Linked DNA regions of Haloarchaeobius amylolyticus. The protein of the gene in region 2 binds, or shares a complex with, the protein of the main gene of each other region. Links are inferred from orthologs where the notes say so. Each region holds a gene or a part of one and is shown on either strand. Other genes may lie near its edges. The genes, in order: NOV86_RS01640, rplX, NOV86_RS01905, NOV86_RS01910 and NOV86_RS16720.

What was found.
Region 1: rplX (region 2) and NOV86_RS01640 share a complex: the UniProt entries of both Methanocaldococcus jannaschii proteins name them as parts of the 50S ribosomal subunit. The link is inferred for Haloarchaeobius amylolyticus from one-to-one orthologs.
Region 3: rplX (region 2) and NOV86_RS01905 share a complex: the UniProt entries of both Methanocaldococcus jannaschii proteins name them as parts of the 50S ribosomal subunit. The link is inferred for Haloarchaeobius amylolyticus from one-to-one orthologs.
Region 4: rplX (region 2) and NOV86_RS01910 share a complex: the UniProt entries of both Methanocaldococcus jannaschii proteins name them as parts of the 50S ribosomal subunit. The link is inferred for Haloarchaeobius amylolyticus from one-to-one orthologs.
Region 5: rplX (region 2) and NOV86_RS16720 share a complex: the UniProt entries of both Methanocaldococcus jannaschii proteins name them as parts of the 50S ribosomal subunit. The link is inferred for Haloarchaeobius amylolyticus from one-to-one orthologs.

Annotation. Positions count from the first base shown.
Region 1 is NZ_JANHDH010000001.1:315,275-318,295, reverse strand. Bases 1-2,999 are described here. They hold NOV86_RS01640 (50S ribosomal protein L13), read right to left. Parts: upstream 1,721-2,999; coding sequence 1,280-1,720; downstream 1-1,279. Other genes in these bases: NOV86_RS01625 (DNA-directed RNA polymerase subunit D), read right to left, coding at 2,364-2,999; NOV86_RS01635 (50S ribosomal protein L18e), read right to left, coding at 1,717-2,067; NOV86_RS01645 (30S ribosomal protein S9), read right to left, coding at 891-1,286; NOV86_RS01650 (DNA-directed RNA polymerase subunit N), read right to left, coding at 684-878; NOV86_RS01655 (DNA-directed RNA polymerase subunit K), read right to left, coding at 499-684. Outside these bases: more of NOV86_RS01625, read right to left, coding at 3,000-3,021. UniProt on the Methanocaldococcus jannaschii protein: This protein is one of the early assembly proteins of the 50S ribosomal subunit, although it is not seen to bind rRNA by itself. It is important during the early stages of 50S assembly.
Region 2 is NZ_JANHDH010000001.1:1,085,317-1,088,308, reverse strand. What follows is about bases 12-2,981. They hold rplX (50S ribosomal protein L24), read left to right. Parts: upstream 12-1,303; coding sequence 1,304-1,660; downstream 1,661-2,981. Other genes in these bases: NOV86_RS05535 (30S ribosomal protein S14), read left to right, coding at 2,872-2,981; NOV86_RS05540 (50S ribosomal protein L5), read left to right, coding at 2,355-2,879; NOV86_RS05545 (30S ribosomal protein S4e), read left to right, coding at 1,657-2,358; NOV86_RS05555 (50S ribosomal protein L14), read left to right, coding at 909-1,307; NOV86_RS05560 (30S ribosomal protein S17), read left to right, coding at 556-909. Outside these bases: more of rpmC, read left to right, coding at 1-11; more of NOV86_RS05535, read left to right, coding at 2,982-2,992. UniProt on the Methanocaldococcus jannaschii protein: One of two assembly initiator proteins, it binds directly to the 5'-end of the 23S rRNA, where it nucleates assembly of the 50S subunit. Located at the polypeptide exit tunnel on the outside of the subunit.
Region 3 is NZ_JANHDH010000001.1:360,410-363,363, forward strand. Bases 23-2,954 are described here. They hold NOV86_RS01905 (50S ribosomal protein L10), read right to left. Parts: upstream 2,051-2,954; coding sequence 995-2,050; downstream 23-994. Other genes in these bases: NOV86_RS01895 (tripartite tricarboxylate transporter permease), read right to left, coding at 23-504; rpl12p (50S ribosomal protein P1), read right to left, coding at 638-988; NOV86_RS01910 (50S ribosomal protein L1), read right to left, coding at 2,050-2,691; NOV86_RS01915 (bacteriorhodopsin), read right to left, coding at 2,925-2,954. In the rest of the region: more of NOV86_RS01895, read right to left, coding at 1-22. UniProt on the Methanocaldococcus jannaschii protein: Forms part of the ribosomal stalk, playing a central role in the interaction of the ribosome with GTP-bound translation factors.
Region 4 is NZ_JANHDH010000001.1:361,280-364,283, forward strand. What follows is about bases 1-2,982. They hold NOV86_RS01910 (50S ribosomal protein L1), read right to left. Parts: upstream 1,822-2,982; coding sequence 1,180-1,821; downstream 1-1,179. Other genes in these bases: rpl12p (50S ribosomal protein P1), read right to left, coding at 1-118; NOV86_RS01905 (50S ribosomal protein L10), read right to left, coding at 125-1,180; NOV86_RS01915 (bacteriorhodopsin), read right to left, coding at 2,055-2,801. In the rest of the region: NOV86_RS01920 (hypothetical protein), read left to right, coding at 3,003-3,004. UniProt on the Methanocaldococcus jannaschii protein: Probably involved in E site tRNA release. Binds directly to 23S rRNA. Protein L1 is also a translational repressor protein, it controls the translation of its operon by binding to its mRNA.
Region 5 is NZ_JANHDH010000002.1:849,683-852,415, reverse strand. What follows is about bases 13-2,723. They hold NOV86_RS16720 (50S ribosomal protein L37ae), read right to left. Parts: upstream 1,646-2,723; coding sequence 1,379-1,645; downstream 13-1,378. Other genes in these bases: NOV86_RS16710 (ArsR/SmtB family transcription factor), read right to left, coding at 1,958-2,584; NOV86_RS16715 (hypothetical protein), read right to left, coding at 1,700-1,897; NOV86_RS16725 (DNA-directed RNA polymerase subunit P), read right to left, coding at 1,248-1,382; NOV86_RS16730 (KEOPS complex subunit Pcc1), read right to left, coding at 970-1,236; NOV86_RS16735 (hypothetical protein), read left to right, coding at 13-950. Also shown: more of NOV86_RS16735, read left to right, coding at 1-12. UniProt on the Methanocaldococcus jannaschii protein: Binds to the 23S rRNA.

The DNA.
Region 1 (3,021 bases), 770 kb from region 2 along the record:
CGGAGACGCTCGGCGCGCCGACGGGGGCGGAGAGGAACTCCTGGATGTGTGTCGCGTCGGCGGCGTGCTCGCCACCACCCACGACGTTCCCGAGCGGAATCGGGAAGTTCTCACCACGGAACGCGCCGCCGAGGTGCTGGTACAGCGGGGCGCCGAGCATGTCGGCGCCGGCCTTCGCGGCCGCCATCGAGATGGCGACCGCACTGTTCGCACCGATCTCCGAGAAGTCCTCGGTGCCGTCGGCAGCGTGCAACGCGGCGTCGACCTCGCGCTGGTTCCCGGCGTAGGCCGAGTTCACCAGCCGCGGGACGGCGTGTTCGCGAGCCTTCGCGATGGCTTCGCCCGGCGGGAGCTCGATGGCCTCGTACTCGCCGGTGCTGGCACCCGAGGGTGCAGCAGCACGGCCGAAGCCACCGCTCTCCGTGAGCACGTCGGCCTCGACGGTCGGGTTACCCCGCGAGTCCAGTACGCGTCGCAGTCTGACGTCCGTGATGAGCGTCATGTATCGTCATCACCGCGCTTTACCGTAAAGGGTAGCACGTTCGCGTCGTACTCCTCGGCAGCGATGAGGATCGGTTCCGTCTGGTCGGTATCGATGAGGACTGGCGCCCCGTACGACACCTGCAGCGCGCGTGCGCCGAGGATGCGAGCCTTCTCGTACCGATTGTAACGTTGTCGTGGCATCACTGGTAGGGGGAGACGATGTCGACCAGGTCCTTGTGCGAGACCAGCATGCGCCGGCAGCAGTACCGGTCCACGCCGAGCTCGTCGAGCACCTCCTGTGGGTCTTCGTCGCCTTCGCGCGTTCGCGCCTTGAACTCCTCCCAGTGCTCGCCGACGACCTTGCCGCACGTGAAACACCGGACTGGTACCATCATGGTCAGATCACCTTAGCGGTAGGACTTCTGGTAACGGGCACGGGCGCCGGGACCGCCCCACTTCTTGGGCTCGGACTGGCGCACGTCGTTGACGAGCAGCGAGCGGTCGAACTCCATGTACGCGTCGCGGAGTTCGGCGTCGCCGGTGTGCTGGACGATGCCGCGGGCGATGGCGGTGCGGACGGCGTCTGCCTGGCCGCTGATGCCACCACCGGAGACGCGGACGTCCACGTCCACGTCGTCACGAACGTCGTCGACGATGCGGAACGGCTCCAGCATCTTCAGCCGGGAGATCTCCGGCTCGACGAGTTCGACGGGCTTGGAGTTGATTCGAACGCGACCCTTGCCGTCCTTGACGGTCGCGCGAGCGATGGCCGTCTTCTTCTTTCCGGACGTGTTGGTTACCATGTGACGTTAGCACCCAGTTTGGCGGAGATGTCGCCCAGCTGGACGAACTTGATGTTCGAGAGGCGGTCCAGTGACGTGCCGTCGAGGATCTCCGCGTCCTCGTCCTCGTAGGGGTTCCCCACGTACACGCGGACGCTCTCGAACGCCTCGCGACCGTACGTCTCCTTGTACGGGAGCATCCCGCGGATGGACCGCTTGAAGATGCGGTCCGGCCGCTTGGGGTAGTACGGGCCCTGGTCGGAGCCGACGTCCACTCGCTTCTCGTAGACGGACATGATGTCGTCCTCCGAGCCGGTGATGACGGCCTGCTCAGCGTTCACGACGGCGATGGATTCGCCGTCGAGCGCGCGCTCTGCGACCTGGGACGCGACGCGACCCATGATGCAGTCGCGAGCGTCCACGACGACGTCTGCGTCGAATTCTGCGAGACTCATCGGATCACCCGGACGTTCGAGCCCTCGGGGTTCTGTTCGATTGCCTGTTCGAGATCGAGCGTCTCGCCGACCTGTTCGATCTTGGTCTTCGCGGACGAGGAGAAGTCGACGGCTGCAACCGTCACGGACTTCTGGATGGCACCGGACCCCAGCACCTTGCCGGGGACGATGACCGTCTCGTCTTCGCGTGCGTAGCGCTCGATCTGACCGAGATTGACCTCGGCGTGCGTCCGCCGTGGTTTCTCGAGTCGGTCTGCGACGTCGCTCCAGACGTCAGCGTCTTCTGTACGAGACACCGACTTCAGCTCGGCGATGAGACTGCCGAGCCTCGGGTTCGTCTTACTCATTGCTTTCCTCCTGATAATTGTGAGAGAAGTGATGCAGGGAGCAGGATTTGAACCTGCGGACCCCTATGGGACAGCGCCCTGAACGCTGCGCCGTTGGCCAGACTTGGCTATCCCTGCTCGCACCCTTGCGGGTACTATCTTGTTCCGTGCCCCCCTTCAAACCACTTTCGATTATCGACCGCGTTCGCCCGACGCGAGCGACTTCGCTCGCGATGGTCACGGGACGCTGGCGGGAGCCAGCGCTCCGTGCGGGGCGTGCGGCCGTCAGGGTGTGGTTGGAAAGGGTCACGTGTCTATTATAGCGTTACTGCGTCCTGCAGTTCCGTCGCCCGTGCCTCGATGGTGTCCGTGGCGCGGGTGACGAGTTCCTCGACCGTCATGGAGCCGTCCGTCTCGACGTGGAAGACGAACGCCTTCTCGACGTCGGTGACGGAGAGCTCCTTGCCGGGGAACTTCTTCGTGAGGTCGTTGTCGAACTCTGCCGTGTTGACGAGTTCACCGTCGATCTCGACGACCCCACGGATGATGTTCGGCTCTTCCTCCTCGAACTCGGCGGCGTCACCGACGACCTCGACGTGCTGGAGGTGTCGGTAGCCGACCGAGACACCACCCTGGTGTTTGGCGTGTTCCTTCCCGGTGTCGAGGACCGCGTCGGCTTCGAGTTCCAGCCGCTGGTCGTCCTTCAGGTCGATGATGGGGACGTTCTGGTCCGCCGGCTGGACCATCCCGTCGCTGCTGACGAGGTCGCCCGAGTACGCCGTCGCCGGGCCCGCCACGTCGATGGAGAGCGTGATGACGTCGTCCTCGTCGAACTCGCCTTCCGGCGTCGTCAGCGGGATCATCCCGAGCCGGTGTGCGATCTGTTCGTCGAACATCACCGACGAGTTCTCGATGACACGGACCTCGTCGATGGACAGCGTCGGCACGTCCGCGATCATCGCCCGTCGGATACCG
Region 2 (2,992 bases):
TCCGCGAGCTCACCCCGCGTGAGCGCGAAGAAGAGCTCGAAGAACTGGAGACCGAACTCCTGAACGCGAAGGCCGTGCAGGCCGCTGGTGGTGCCCCGGAGAACCCGGGTCGCATCGGCGAGCTGCGCAAGACCATCGCGCGGATCAAGACGATCCAGCAGGAAGAAGGCGACTTCGAGACAGACGAAGAATAAATCACATGGCGCTGACACCCGAGACGCTCCCACGACACGAACTCAACGGCCTCTACGTGGAGGTCGTCGACGCCGCGAACCCCGACCTCGTCGGGATAGCGGGTCGCATCGTCATCGAGACGATGCAGACCCTCCACGTGGAGGACCGTGTCGATGGGGACTCTCGGGTGCGCCAGGTGCCGAAGCAAGGCACGGTATTCGAGTTCCGACTCACAGATGAAACCGCCGACCCCGCGAAGGGGTCGGGGACGACGTCGAAACCGGGCATCCCTACCGGCGACGACGTCGCCTACGTTACGGTGGATGGAGTCAGACTGCTCTCACGACCCGCCCTTCGCACCGAAACCACAGGTGATTCGAAATGGCGATAGGACTGAACGTACCCGAACCGGAGGGTACCTGTTCCGACGACGACTGTCCGTTCCACGGCGAGCTCGCCGTGCGCGGCCAGACACTCGAAGGGACGGTAGCCTCCACAGACATGGACAAAACCGTCATCGTCGAACGTGAGTACGACGTCCGGGTTCCCAAGTACGACCGCTACATGAAGCGGCGTTCGCGGGTCCCGGCCCATGCACCGACGTGCATGGACCTCACGGTTGGCGATACGGTTCGCATCGCAGAGACACGACCACTTTCGAAGACGAAAGCCCACGTCGTCGTCGAGCAGCTCGCTCACGACGACACCTACCAGCCCCGAGGAGGTGAGGAGTGATGGAGGCCCTCAAAGCCGACGTCACCCAGGGCCTCGAGAAGGGCTCGCTGCTGACGTGTTCCGACAACACCGGCGCGCGTGAGGTGAAGATCATCTCCATCGCCGGCTACCACGGAACCAAGAACCGACACCCCAAGGGGGGTATCGGTGACAAGGTGACCGTCTCCGTGACCAAGGGGACGCCCGAAGAGCGTCGCCAGGTCAAGGAAGCCGTCATCATCCGGCAGCGCAAGCCGATCCGTCGTCCCGACGGAACGCGCGTGAAGTTCGAAGACAACGCGGCCGTCCTCATCAACGAGAACGAGGAACCGCAGGGCTCGGAGATCAAGGGCCCCATCGCGCGTGAAGTGGCAGAGCGATTCGGAAGCATCGCATCCACGGCTACGATGATAGTATGACACGACAACCACGCAAACAGCGCAACCAGGCAGCACGCGCCCCCCTGCACAAGAAGCAGAAGCAGGTCCGCTCGACGCTGTCCGAGGACCTCCGTGAGGAGTACGGCCGTCGTCGCGCCCGCGTCAACGAGGGCGACACGGTCGAGGTCATGCGCGGCGACTTCGCCGGCGAAGAGGGCGAAGTCCTCGACGTCGACCTCAAGTCCACGACCATCTCGGTCGAGGGCGTCACGCTCGAGAAGGCCGACGGCGAGGAGGTTCCCCGCCGTCTGGAGCCCTCGAACGTCCGCATCACGGAGGTCGACCTCGACGACGAGCGTCGGCAGGCGCGTCTGGAAGGTGATGCAGAATGACGAAGCACCAGAAGCGACTCTCCGTTCCGAAGTCCTGGCCCGTCGAGCGTAAGACCGAGACGTTCACCGTGAAGGCCGACGCCGGCCCGCACGGCGAGGAGGGTGTCCCGCTGGTCATCCTGCTCCGCGACGTCCTCGGTTACGTCGACTCGAAGAAGGAGGCCCGCTACGCCCTCAACCAGGGCACCGTCCTGGTCAACGGCAAGGCGGTCTCCGACGAACAGCGCCCCATCGGCATGTTCGACATCGTCGCGTTCACCGAGCGTGACGAGTACTACCGCGTCTTCCCGGACGAGGGCGGCCGACTGGCCCTCTCGCCCATCGACGAGGACGCGGCGGACTCGAAGCTCGGCAAGATCGTCGACAAGCAGCAGGTCACCGGTGGCGAGACGCAGGTCTCGCTCCACGACGGTCAGAACCTGCAGCTCGCGGACGCCAGCGAGTACAGCACGAAGGACTCCGTCGTCATCGACAACGAGACCAACGAGATCGTCGCCCACTTCCCGTACGAGGAAGGCGCGCTCGTGACCGCCGTCAAGGGCAGTCACGCGGGCGAGGTCGGCGAGATCTCCGAGATCCAGGTGACGATGGGCTCCGGGAACAACACCGTCGTCGTCGAGCAGGACGACGGCTCGTTCGAGACCATCGAGGAGTACGTCGTCGTCATCGACGAGAACTTCACGGGTGATGACGAATGAGCGAGGCCGAGATGCACGAGATGCGCACACCCACCATCGAGAAGGTCGTCGTCCACATGGGCGTCGGCGAAGGTGGCCGCGCACTCCAGAACGCTGAAGGCATCCTCGAGGAGGTCACCGGGCAGGAGTCCGTTCGCACGCAGGCGAAGGAGACCCTCCCGGACTTCGGCATCCGCCAGGGCGACCCCATCGGCGCGAAGGTCACCCTTCGCGGCGACGACGCGGTCGAGTTCCTCGAGACGGCGCTGCCCCTCGCGGAGATCTCCGCGACGCAGTTCGACCAGACCGGGAACTTCAGTTTCGGTGTCGAAGAGCACACCGAGTTCCCGTCCCAGGAGTACGACCCGAACGTCGGTATCTTCGGGCTGGACGTGACGGTCAACCTCGTCCGCCCGGGCTACCGCGTGACGAAGCGTGACAAGCGCTCGCGGCAGATCCCGTCGGGCCATCGCCTCACCCCCGAGGACGCCATCGCGTTCCTCGAATCCGAGTTCGACGTCGAGGTGAACACAGATGAGTGAAAGCGAACAAGAAGAGACCGGTGAGCAGGCTGCCAAACGCACCGGCCAGTACGAGGAGTGCCAGCGCTGTGGCCGCAAGCAGGGCCTCGTTGGCAAGTACGACATCTGGCTGT
Region 3 (2,954 bases), 720 kb from region 2 along the record:
CAGCGCGAGGACGACCAGCCCGCCACCACGGGCGCGCCACGTCACCTCGGTCGCCAGCGTGAGCGCCACCACGCCGGCCAGCACCAGCGAGAGGTGCGCCCGGATGGTCGGGTAGGCCGCCGTCATCGCCGCGGTCGCCGGCACCGCCACCGGGACCGACACGACCAGCGCCCCGGCGCTGCCAAGCACCGACAGCCGTAGGGCCTCGCGGCCCCGCCCCGCCAGTACCAATCTGTGCCCCGGCAGCGCCGAGGCCGCCATCGCCGCGTCCGGCACCCCCAGCGCCAGTGCGGGCACCGCGTCGAGGAAGGTGTGTGTCACCCCGGCCGCGAGCATCGCGGCGACCACGACCGTCGGCGGCGCCGGCACCGCGGGCGCCACGGCCGCCAGCAACAGCGCGAAGTTGTTCGCGTGGAGTCCCGGCGTCAGCCCGCTCGCCGTCCCCAGCGCGATACCGGCGACGACCGACGCCAGCAGGAACAGGTCGGTCTCGGGCGTGGCCATCGCCGACTCTGGCCGCGGTCTCGGATTTAAAGGATGGCGTCGCCACTGGACGGTCGTCGTCGGTGTCGGTCACGACGCCGTCGCTACCCGGTTGCGTCGAAAGAAAATCGTTGCTGGTGTGTGGCGTGCGAGTTCAGCCGAAGAGGTTGCCCAGGCCCTCGCCCGAGGCGTCCTCGTCTTCTTCCTCGCCCTCGTCTTCGTCCGTCGTGTCCGGCACGTCGGAGACCTCTTCCTCGTCGCCACCTTCGTCGCCACCCTCGTCGGCACCGCCGGCGGCGCCACCGGAGGCTGCACCGCCCGCGGGGACGGCAGCGGCCTCTGCGACGGCCTCGTCGATGTCGACGTCCTCGAGTGCGGCGACGAGCGCCTTCACACGGGACTCCTCCACGTCGACGCCAGCTGCGTCGAGCACGGCGGTCAGGTTGTCTTCGTTGATCTCTTCGCCCGATTCGTTCAGGATGAGTGCTGCGTAAACGTACTCCATTGTTAATTATCCGAACATGTTTCCGAGACCGGCTGCACCGTCCTCCTCGTCGCCGTCGTCGTCGTCTTCCTCGTCGGCGGCGTCGGCGTCGGTGTCCGTCTCGGTCGTGTCTTGGTCGTCAGTCGATTCGTCTTCGGCGGTCTCCTCGGCGGGGGCCGCGGGCGCGGACACGCCGCGCAGCGCCTCCGGGAGTGCCTCCTCGTCGTCGATGTTGGCCGCGAGCGCGCGAACCTGCGCGTCGGCCTTGCGGACGAGGTCGTCCGCGAGGTCCGGGCTCTCGATGGCGGCGTAGAGGCCGAGGCTCTTGGCTTCGCCCGTCGCCTTCGCGATGAGGGTGGGGGCCGTCTGAGCCGTCGGGTACACCGCGTTCACGGACAGGTTCCGTGCGCGAGCCGCTGCGGTCTGGACGTCGCTGCGGTAGGCGTCCACGTCGATGTCGAGGTCCTCGGGGTCGAACACGACGCCGTCGGAATACACGGCGCGCAGGTCCAGACCCACTTCCTTCGGCTCGATGCCGAGTTCGCTCAGGACGTTGGAGAGCTGTTCGGAAACTTCCTCTCCAGCGCTGAGGACGTTGGAGTCCTCGGTGACGTGGATGGAGCCATCCATGATGCGAGCTGCCGCACCGACCTGCTGGAGCTCGCCGACGAACGGACCCGGGTCGACGCCGGTGTCGCCTTCCGGAATGACGATGTCGTTCGGGGCGACCTCCCCGGCGTTGATGGGTGCGGGCGTCTTCGACTCCTCCAGAATCTTGAACAGTGCGAACGGGTTGTCGTCGGTCCCGATGAGGCCGACCTGGCCCTCGATGTGCTCGGTGAGCACCTCGATGCCGTCGTCGACCTCTTCGAGTGCACGCGTCAGCAGCGTGTTCCGACTCATCCGCAGCTGCGTGTCCGGGTAGAGGTCCGCACGCATGGCCTGCAGCTGCCGGCTCGGGATGCCGGCGACGTTGACGATACCGACGGACTCGTAGGACTCGATGATGTCCACGAGCTCGTCGACCTCGTCCTTCTTCCACTGCGGAAGGTTCTGGGTCTTGCGTTCGGCTTCTGCGCTCATCAGGCGTTCACCTCCACCGAGGGGCCCATCGTGGTCTTCACGTAGATGGAGTCCACGTTGAGCGGGCCCTTCTCGAGGTTGGCGTGCAGGCGACGGATGATGACGTCGATGTTGTCGGCGATGTCGTCCGCACTCATGTCTTCTGCACCGACACGAGTGTGGAACGTCCGCCGGTCACGACTCCGGAGCTGCACTGTGTTCTTCATGCGATTCACCGTCTCAACGACGTCTTCGTCGAGGCCGAGCGGGGTCGGCATCTTACCGCGTGGACCCAGAATGGTACCGAGATGACGAGCGACGTCTTGCATCATGTCCTCCTGCGCGATGAAGAAGTCTGTCTCGTCGGCGAGGTCCTTTGCGCGGTCGTCGTCGTCGCCCAGATCGGCCAGTTCGTCGCCGCTGAATACCTCGTCAGCGACGTCTTCTGCGCGAAGGCCGGTTTCGCCTTCGGCGAAGACCACGATTTGGGTCTCCTGGCCGGTTCCGGACGGCAGGACGACGGACTCGTCGACACGCTGTGACGGATCGTTAAGGTCGAGATCTCTCAGGTTGATCGCGAGGTCCACCGTTTCGCGGAAGTTCCGCTCGGGTGCGTCCTCGAGAGCGCGAGAGACTGCGTCTACTATGTCCTGGTCTGCCATCGTTCACCTCCGTAGTACGCGTAGTGCTCCTACGGGTCAGTGAAACAGGCAAAAGCCTGTCTCGTCCGGACGGTGGCCCAGTGGAAACTTAAAGCCGTCGAAGCGAACCCGCACGCGACCCGCGAACCGGCGCGCTCGCTCACGTGCCGGGCGTTTCGTGTCATTCGGTCCCGATGACCGGGGCGAAAAAATCGTCGGTGGTTCGTGGGGAACCGTCGATACCGCGTGGCGGCTCAGGCCGCCACGTCGGCTTCCGGCTCGGG
Region 4 (3,004 bases), 720 kb from region 2 along the record:
CCTTCACACGGGACTCCTCCACGTCGACGCCAGCTGCGTCGAGCACGGCGGTCAGGTTGTCTTCGTTGATCTCTTCGCCCGATTCGTTCAGGATGAGTGCTGCGTAAACGTACTCCATTGTTAATTATCCGAACATGTTTCCGAGACCGGCTGCACCGTCCTCCTCGTCGCCGTCGTCGTCGTCTTCCTCGTCGGCGGCGTCGGCGTCGGTGTCCGTCTCGGTCGTGTCTTGGTCGTCAGTCGATTCGTCTTCGGCGGTCTCCTCGGCGGGGGCCGCGGGCGCGGACACGCCGCGCAGCGCCTCCGGGAGTGCCTCCTCGTCGTCGATGTTGGCCGCGAGCGCGCGAACCTGCGCGTCGGCCTTGCGGACGAGGTCGTCCGCGAGGTCCGGGCTCTCGATGGCGGCGTAGAGGCCGAGGCTCTTGGCTTCGCCCGTCGCCTTCGCGATGAGGGTGGGGGCCGTCTGAGCCGTCGGGTACACCGCGTTCACGGACAGGTTCCGTGCGCGAGCCGCTGCGGTCTGGACGTCGCTGCGGTAGGCGTCCACGTCGATGTCGAGGTCCTCGGGGTCGAACACGACGCCGTCGGAATACACGGCGCGCAGGTCCAGACCCACTTCCTTCGGCTCGATGCCGAGTTCGCTCAGGACGTTGGAGAGCTGTTCGGAAACTTCCTCTCCAGCGCTGAGGACGTTGGAGTCCTCGGTGACGTGGATGGAGCCATCCATGATGCGAGCTGCCGCACCGACCTGCTGGAGCTCGCCGACGAACGGACCCGGGTCGACGCCGGTGTCGCCTTCCGGAATGACGATGTCGTTCGGGGCGACCTCCCCGGCGTTGATGGGTGCGGGCGTCTTCGACTCCTCCAGAATCTTGAACAGTGCGAACGGGTTGTCGTCGGTCCCGATGAGGCCGACCTGGCCCTCGATGTGCTCGGTGAGCACCTCGATGCCGTCGTCGACCTCTTCGAGTGCACGCGTCAGCAGCGTGTTCCGACTCATCCGCAGCTGCGTGTCCGGGTAGAGGTCCGCACGCATGGCCTGCAGCTGCCGGCTCGGGATGCCGGCGACGTTGACGATACCGACGGACTCGTAGGACTCGATGATGTCCACGAGCTCGTCGACCTCGTCCTTCTTCCACTGCGGAAGGTTCTGGGTCTTGCGTTCGGCTTCTGCGCTCATCAGGCGTTCACCTCCACCGAGGGGCCCATCGTGGTCTTCACGTAGATGGAGTCCACGTTGAGCGGGCCCTTCTCGAGGTTGGCGTGCAGGCGACGGATGATGACGTCGATGTTGTCGGCGATGTCGTCCGCACTCATGTCTTCTGCACCGACACGAGTGTGGAACGTCCGCCGGTCACGACTCCGGAGCTGCACTGTGTTCTTCATGCGATTCACCGTCTCAACGACGTCTTCGTCGAGGCCGAGCGGGGTCGGCATCTTACCGCGTGGACCCAGAATGGTACCGAGATGACGAGCGACGTCTTGCATCATGTCCTCCTGCGCGATGAAGAAGTCTGTCTCGTCGGCGAGGTCCTTTGCGCGGTCGTCGTCGTCGCCCAGATCGGCCAGTTCGTCGCCGCTGAATACCTCGTCAGCGACGTCTTCTGCGCGAAGGCCGGTTTCGCCTTCGGCGAAGACCACGATTTGGGTCTCCTGGCCGGTTCCGGACGGCAGGACGACGGACTCGTCGACACGCTGTGACGGATCGTTAAGGTCGAGATCTCTCAGGTTGATCGCGAGGTCCACCGTTTCGCGGAAGTTCCGCTCGGGTGCGTCCTCGAGAGCGCGAGAGACTGCGTCTACTATGTCCTGGTCTGCCATCGTTCACCTCCGTAGTACGCGTAGTGCTCCTACGGGTCAGTGAAACAGGCAAAAGCCTGTCTCGTCCGGACGGTGGCCCAGTGGAAACTTAAAGCCGTCGAAGCGAACCCGCACGCGACCCGCGAACCGGCGCGCTCGCTCACGTGCCGGGCGTTTCGTGTCATTCGGTCCCGATGACCGGGGCGAAAAAATCGTCGGTGGTTCGTGGGGAACCGTCGATACCGCGTGGCGGCTCAGGCCGCCACGTCGGCTTCCGGCTCGGGCTCGCTCGGGGTGACGCCGGCGGCGTCCTCGAGGATGGAGCGGCTGCCGAGCAGCACCATCCCGAACCCGACCTTCGCGCTCAGGTCGAGGACCATGAACGCGGCCGTCTCCCAGTACAGGGGCAGGATACCGAGGGTTCCCTCGGTACCGATGAGCCAGACGACGGGGTACAGCAGCCAGAGGCCCATGATGATGTTCCGGAGCTGGCCGAACAGGGTCTGGACCTGCGGGGACTTCGTCTTGGCCTGCTTCGAGAGCGTGCCGACCAGGAAGTACAGCAGCACGAGCAGCGCACCGGTGCTGATGCCCCACCAGACGATGCGGTAGGCGGGCGTCGTCTCGAGGGCGGCGATGAGGCCGGTCCCGATCATGAACACGTCGAGGCCGACGAGCGTGAAGATGGTGTTACGGCTCGCACCCGCGAGGAGTGCGAGGTCCAGTAGCAGCAGCGGCGTGGTGAACAGCCAGTCCGCGTAGCGGGCCCAGTAGATGGTCAGTTCCTCGCCACCGGCGGTGACGGTGGTGACCCCGAACCCGGTATACATCAGGAAGTACATCGCGGCGGCGATGGCCGTGATGAAGATGGTGATGATGTAGAACTCCTGCATCTTCTTGTCGGTGACACCGCGGCCGCGACCCACGAAGTACAGTGTCCCGATGGTCATTCCGATGGTACCGATCAGCAACCAGAGTGATTCAGCTCCAACTTGCGCCATTACACGCACTGTACGGAACGTACAGGCATAGCTAACAGTTCGCTAATTGATAGGTGGTGGGACTGTCTCGGCGGATGGTTAGAGGATATGACGTGAACCCGTCAGCGAGGAATCACCCGCCGGACCAGTGAATTTTTGTCCTTGCGCGGTCTTCTGACCACAATCCCAACGAGGGTGAGAACACCGGGTGAGAACGGACCGAT
Region 5 (2,733 bases), on a different replicon or contig from region 2:
AGCGGCTCGTCACCCTCGCCGGGCGCGAACAGCGCCTCGAGGGGTTCGACTACGAGGTCGAGGACTGCCGGGTGGCCCCGGCGGTCCACGTCCGGAGCGACGCGACCATCCGGAACTTCGCGGTGCGTGGGCCCGCAGGCGTCAGCCCGCACTACGAGCCGTCGGACCAGGGCCGTGACGCCGTCTCGATGTTCAACGTCAAGGACGTCCCCGCCGGTTCGACGTTCCTCGCCGAGTCCATCTACATGGGTGATGGGGTCGGGCGGAAACGGGACGCCCGCCGCGGCTGGTACCTCTCGGGCAACGACGGTACCGTCGAGTTGCGCGACGTGACCCTCGCCGGCTGGGCCGAGAACACGGTCTACGGGACGTACGCCAACGGCCAGGACGCGAACGCCCGCTCTATCTACCGGAACGTGACCTGCCAGAACACGAACATCGGCATCCGGACCTCCGGCGACACGCTCGTCGAGGACTCCGTGTTCGTCCGGGACGGGTCGGTCCCGGCCCAGGGCTGGAGCGGCGCCCGCCGCCAGCGCGGCATCTGGATCGAGGGCGGCAAGTCCGCCCACCCCGACGGGACGACGACCATCCGGAACTGCGAGTTCCTCTGGGAGTCGACCGCCGCCGACCAGTCCGGCCAGCCCCTCGTCTGCTACCCGCCACCGAGACGCATCGAACTCAGCGGCCTGCGAATCAACAACCAGCACCCGTCGTGGCCCACGTTCGAGCTGGACCCACACGACCGCCGCCCGGTCGAGCTCGTCGTCGAGGACGTCCACGTCACCCAGCGAAACAACCGGCCGGTGTTCCGGCTGCGGGGCGACCACGACATCGTCAGGGCGAGGAACCTGCACGTCGACGCGGACGGGCCCCTGTCGGATACGCGGTCCTCGCAACTGGCCCGGGCGGTCGAGAGCCACGACCCGGACCCGACGCTCACGGAGTAGGGGTCGGAACAGAATAGACTCAGGACGAGGCGGCGACGCCGCAGTCGTGTACCGTCTCCGCGACTTCGACGAGGCGGATCCAGGTGTTCACGCCGGCCCGCAGTGCGACGAGGTCGGCGGCCTCGACGACGACGGTGACGGTGTCGCCGGTCCGGGAGAGCGTCGTCGTCGACCGGTCGCCCTCTATCTCGCCGACCTCCTGGGCGACGCTGCGCTCGACGATGCGCGCGACGGCGTCGCTGTCGTAGGTGAATTCGAGGGTGGTCTCGTGCGAGAACGAGGGCATCGTCGTCGACGTTACTCGACGTCGACGGTCTTGATGTCGGTACTGCGCTCTTTCAGCAGCACGCGGTGTCCGCAGTACGGACAGCGGACGCCGCCGTAGGAGTCGAGCGTCACGTCACGCTTGCACCGCGAGCACTTGTAGCTCATTCGTCTTCTTCGGAGAGCGCGGCGCGGATCGACCGGCGGACGGTACGGCCTGCGGGCGTCTCGGGGCGGTAGGTACCGCCGGTGAACTTCTCACCGGTCTCCTCGTTCACCCAGATACCCGTGCCGAGGCGCTTGACGTTGTCGCCGTCGACCTTGGAGTTGCGCATCTCGTCTTCGATCTCCGCGACGCGGCGTCGGGAGACACGCCCGTAGCGAGCGCCGAATCGGCCGGCGCTCCCCGTCTTTCCTTTCTTCTTGGCCATGATACCCGTTCGTACCGCCAGCGTGCAAATAAACCTGTTGAGTTCGCACCGGGCTCACTCGAGCGCCGGGGCCGCGACGACCTCGTAGACGATGAGACAGAACGCCAGACAGAGTCCGAGGACGGTGAACTGGACCCATTCGACGGGCGCGGCCGCCGCCGGCAGGGTGATGGCTCGGAGTCCACGCTCCAGCAGGAGTCCCGAGAGGACCAGGGTCGGGATGGTCGTGAGGACGACGTCGGCTCGTCGCATCGTATGTAATGAGATGTAATTAGAGAGAAAAAGGGATTGGGGTTCTGACGGGTTTCGCAGCTATCTCGGTCGGGAGAACGGCCTAACGTAGAGGACGACCAGCACGGTGAGCAGGGTCAGCGCGAGGAGACCACCGGCGAGGAACGCGAGCTCGGGGGCGAGGAGCGGCTGGCTGGCCGCCGACCCCGCGGGCTGGCTCGCGTCGGTCGCGGCGATGCCGGCCACCTCCGTGACCGGCTCGGACCGGGCGAGGTCGTCGAGTAGCCGCGCCAGCACGAGGGTCGCACCACCGAGGACGAGTGCGACCGCCAGGACGCGGGCCAGCAGGTCGCGGAAGATGGAGCGGTCCGAGGGCGAGCTGGCCATGACGAGCACGGCGCGGGCGCAGGGCGCGTAGACGTTCATCGCGGAGCCCTTCTCGGAGTACCAGGTGTCGACGACCTCGATGAGGCCGGCGTTCTCCATGTTCGTCAGGTGGTAGTGGACGTTCTGGAGCGTGGTTCCGGTGACCTCGCGGAGGTCGGCAGGTGTGTGGGGTTCCTCGTAGAGTGCTTCGAGGATGGACCGGGCGGTGGCACTGGAGAGCGTGGCGAACACCTCGTCGGCTGTCTCGTCCGTCAGCCCGACGAGCTTGGACTGGTCCGGCTCGTGGACGACCGGACGCTTTATCGGGAAGATGCGACCCATTGGCTGGAAGATACGTCGTGGAGGGGTATTCGGATTTCGTTGCATCAAACGCGCACTGAACGGGGAGGTGTCGGGTGGATGGGGCTGGTGACTGGTTCGGGTCGACTCGGCAGACGGTTCAGGTTGGGTTGACTCGGCAGATGACTCGG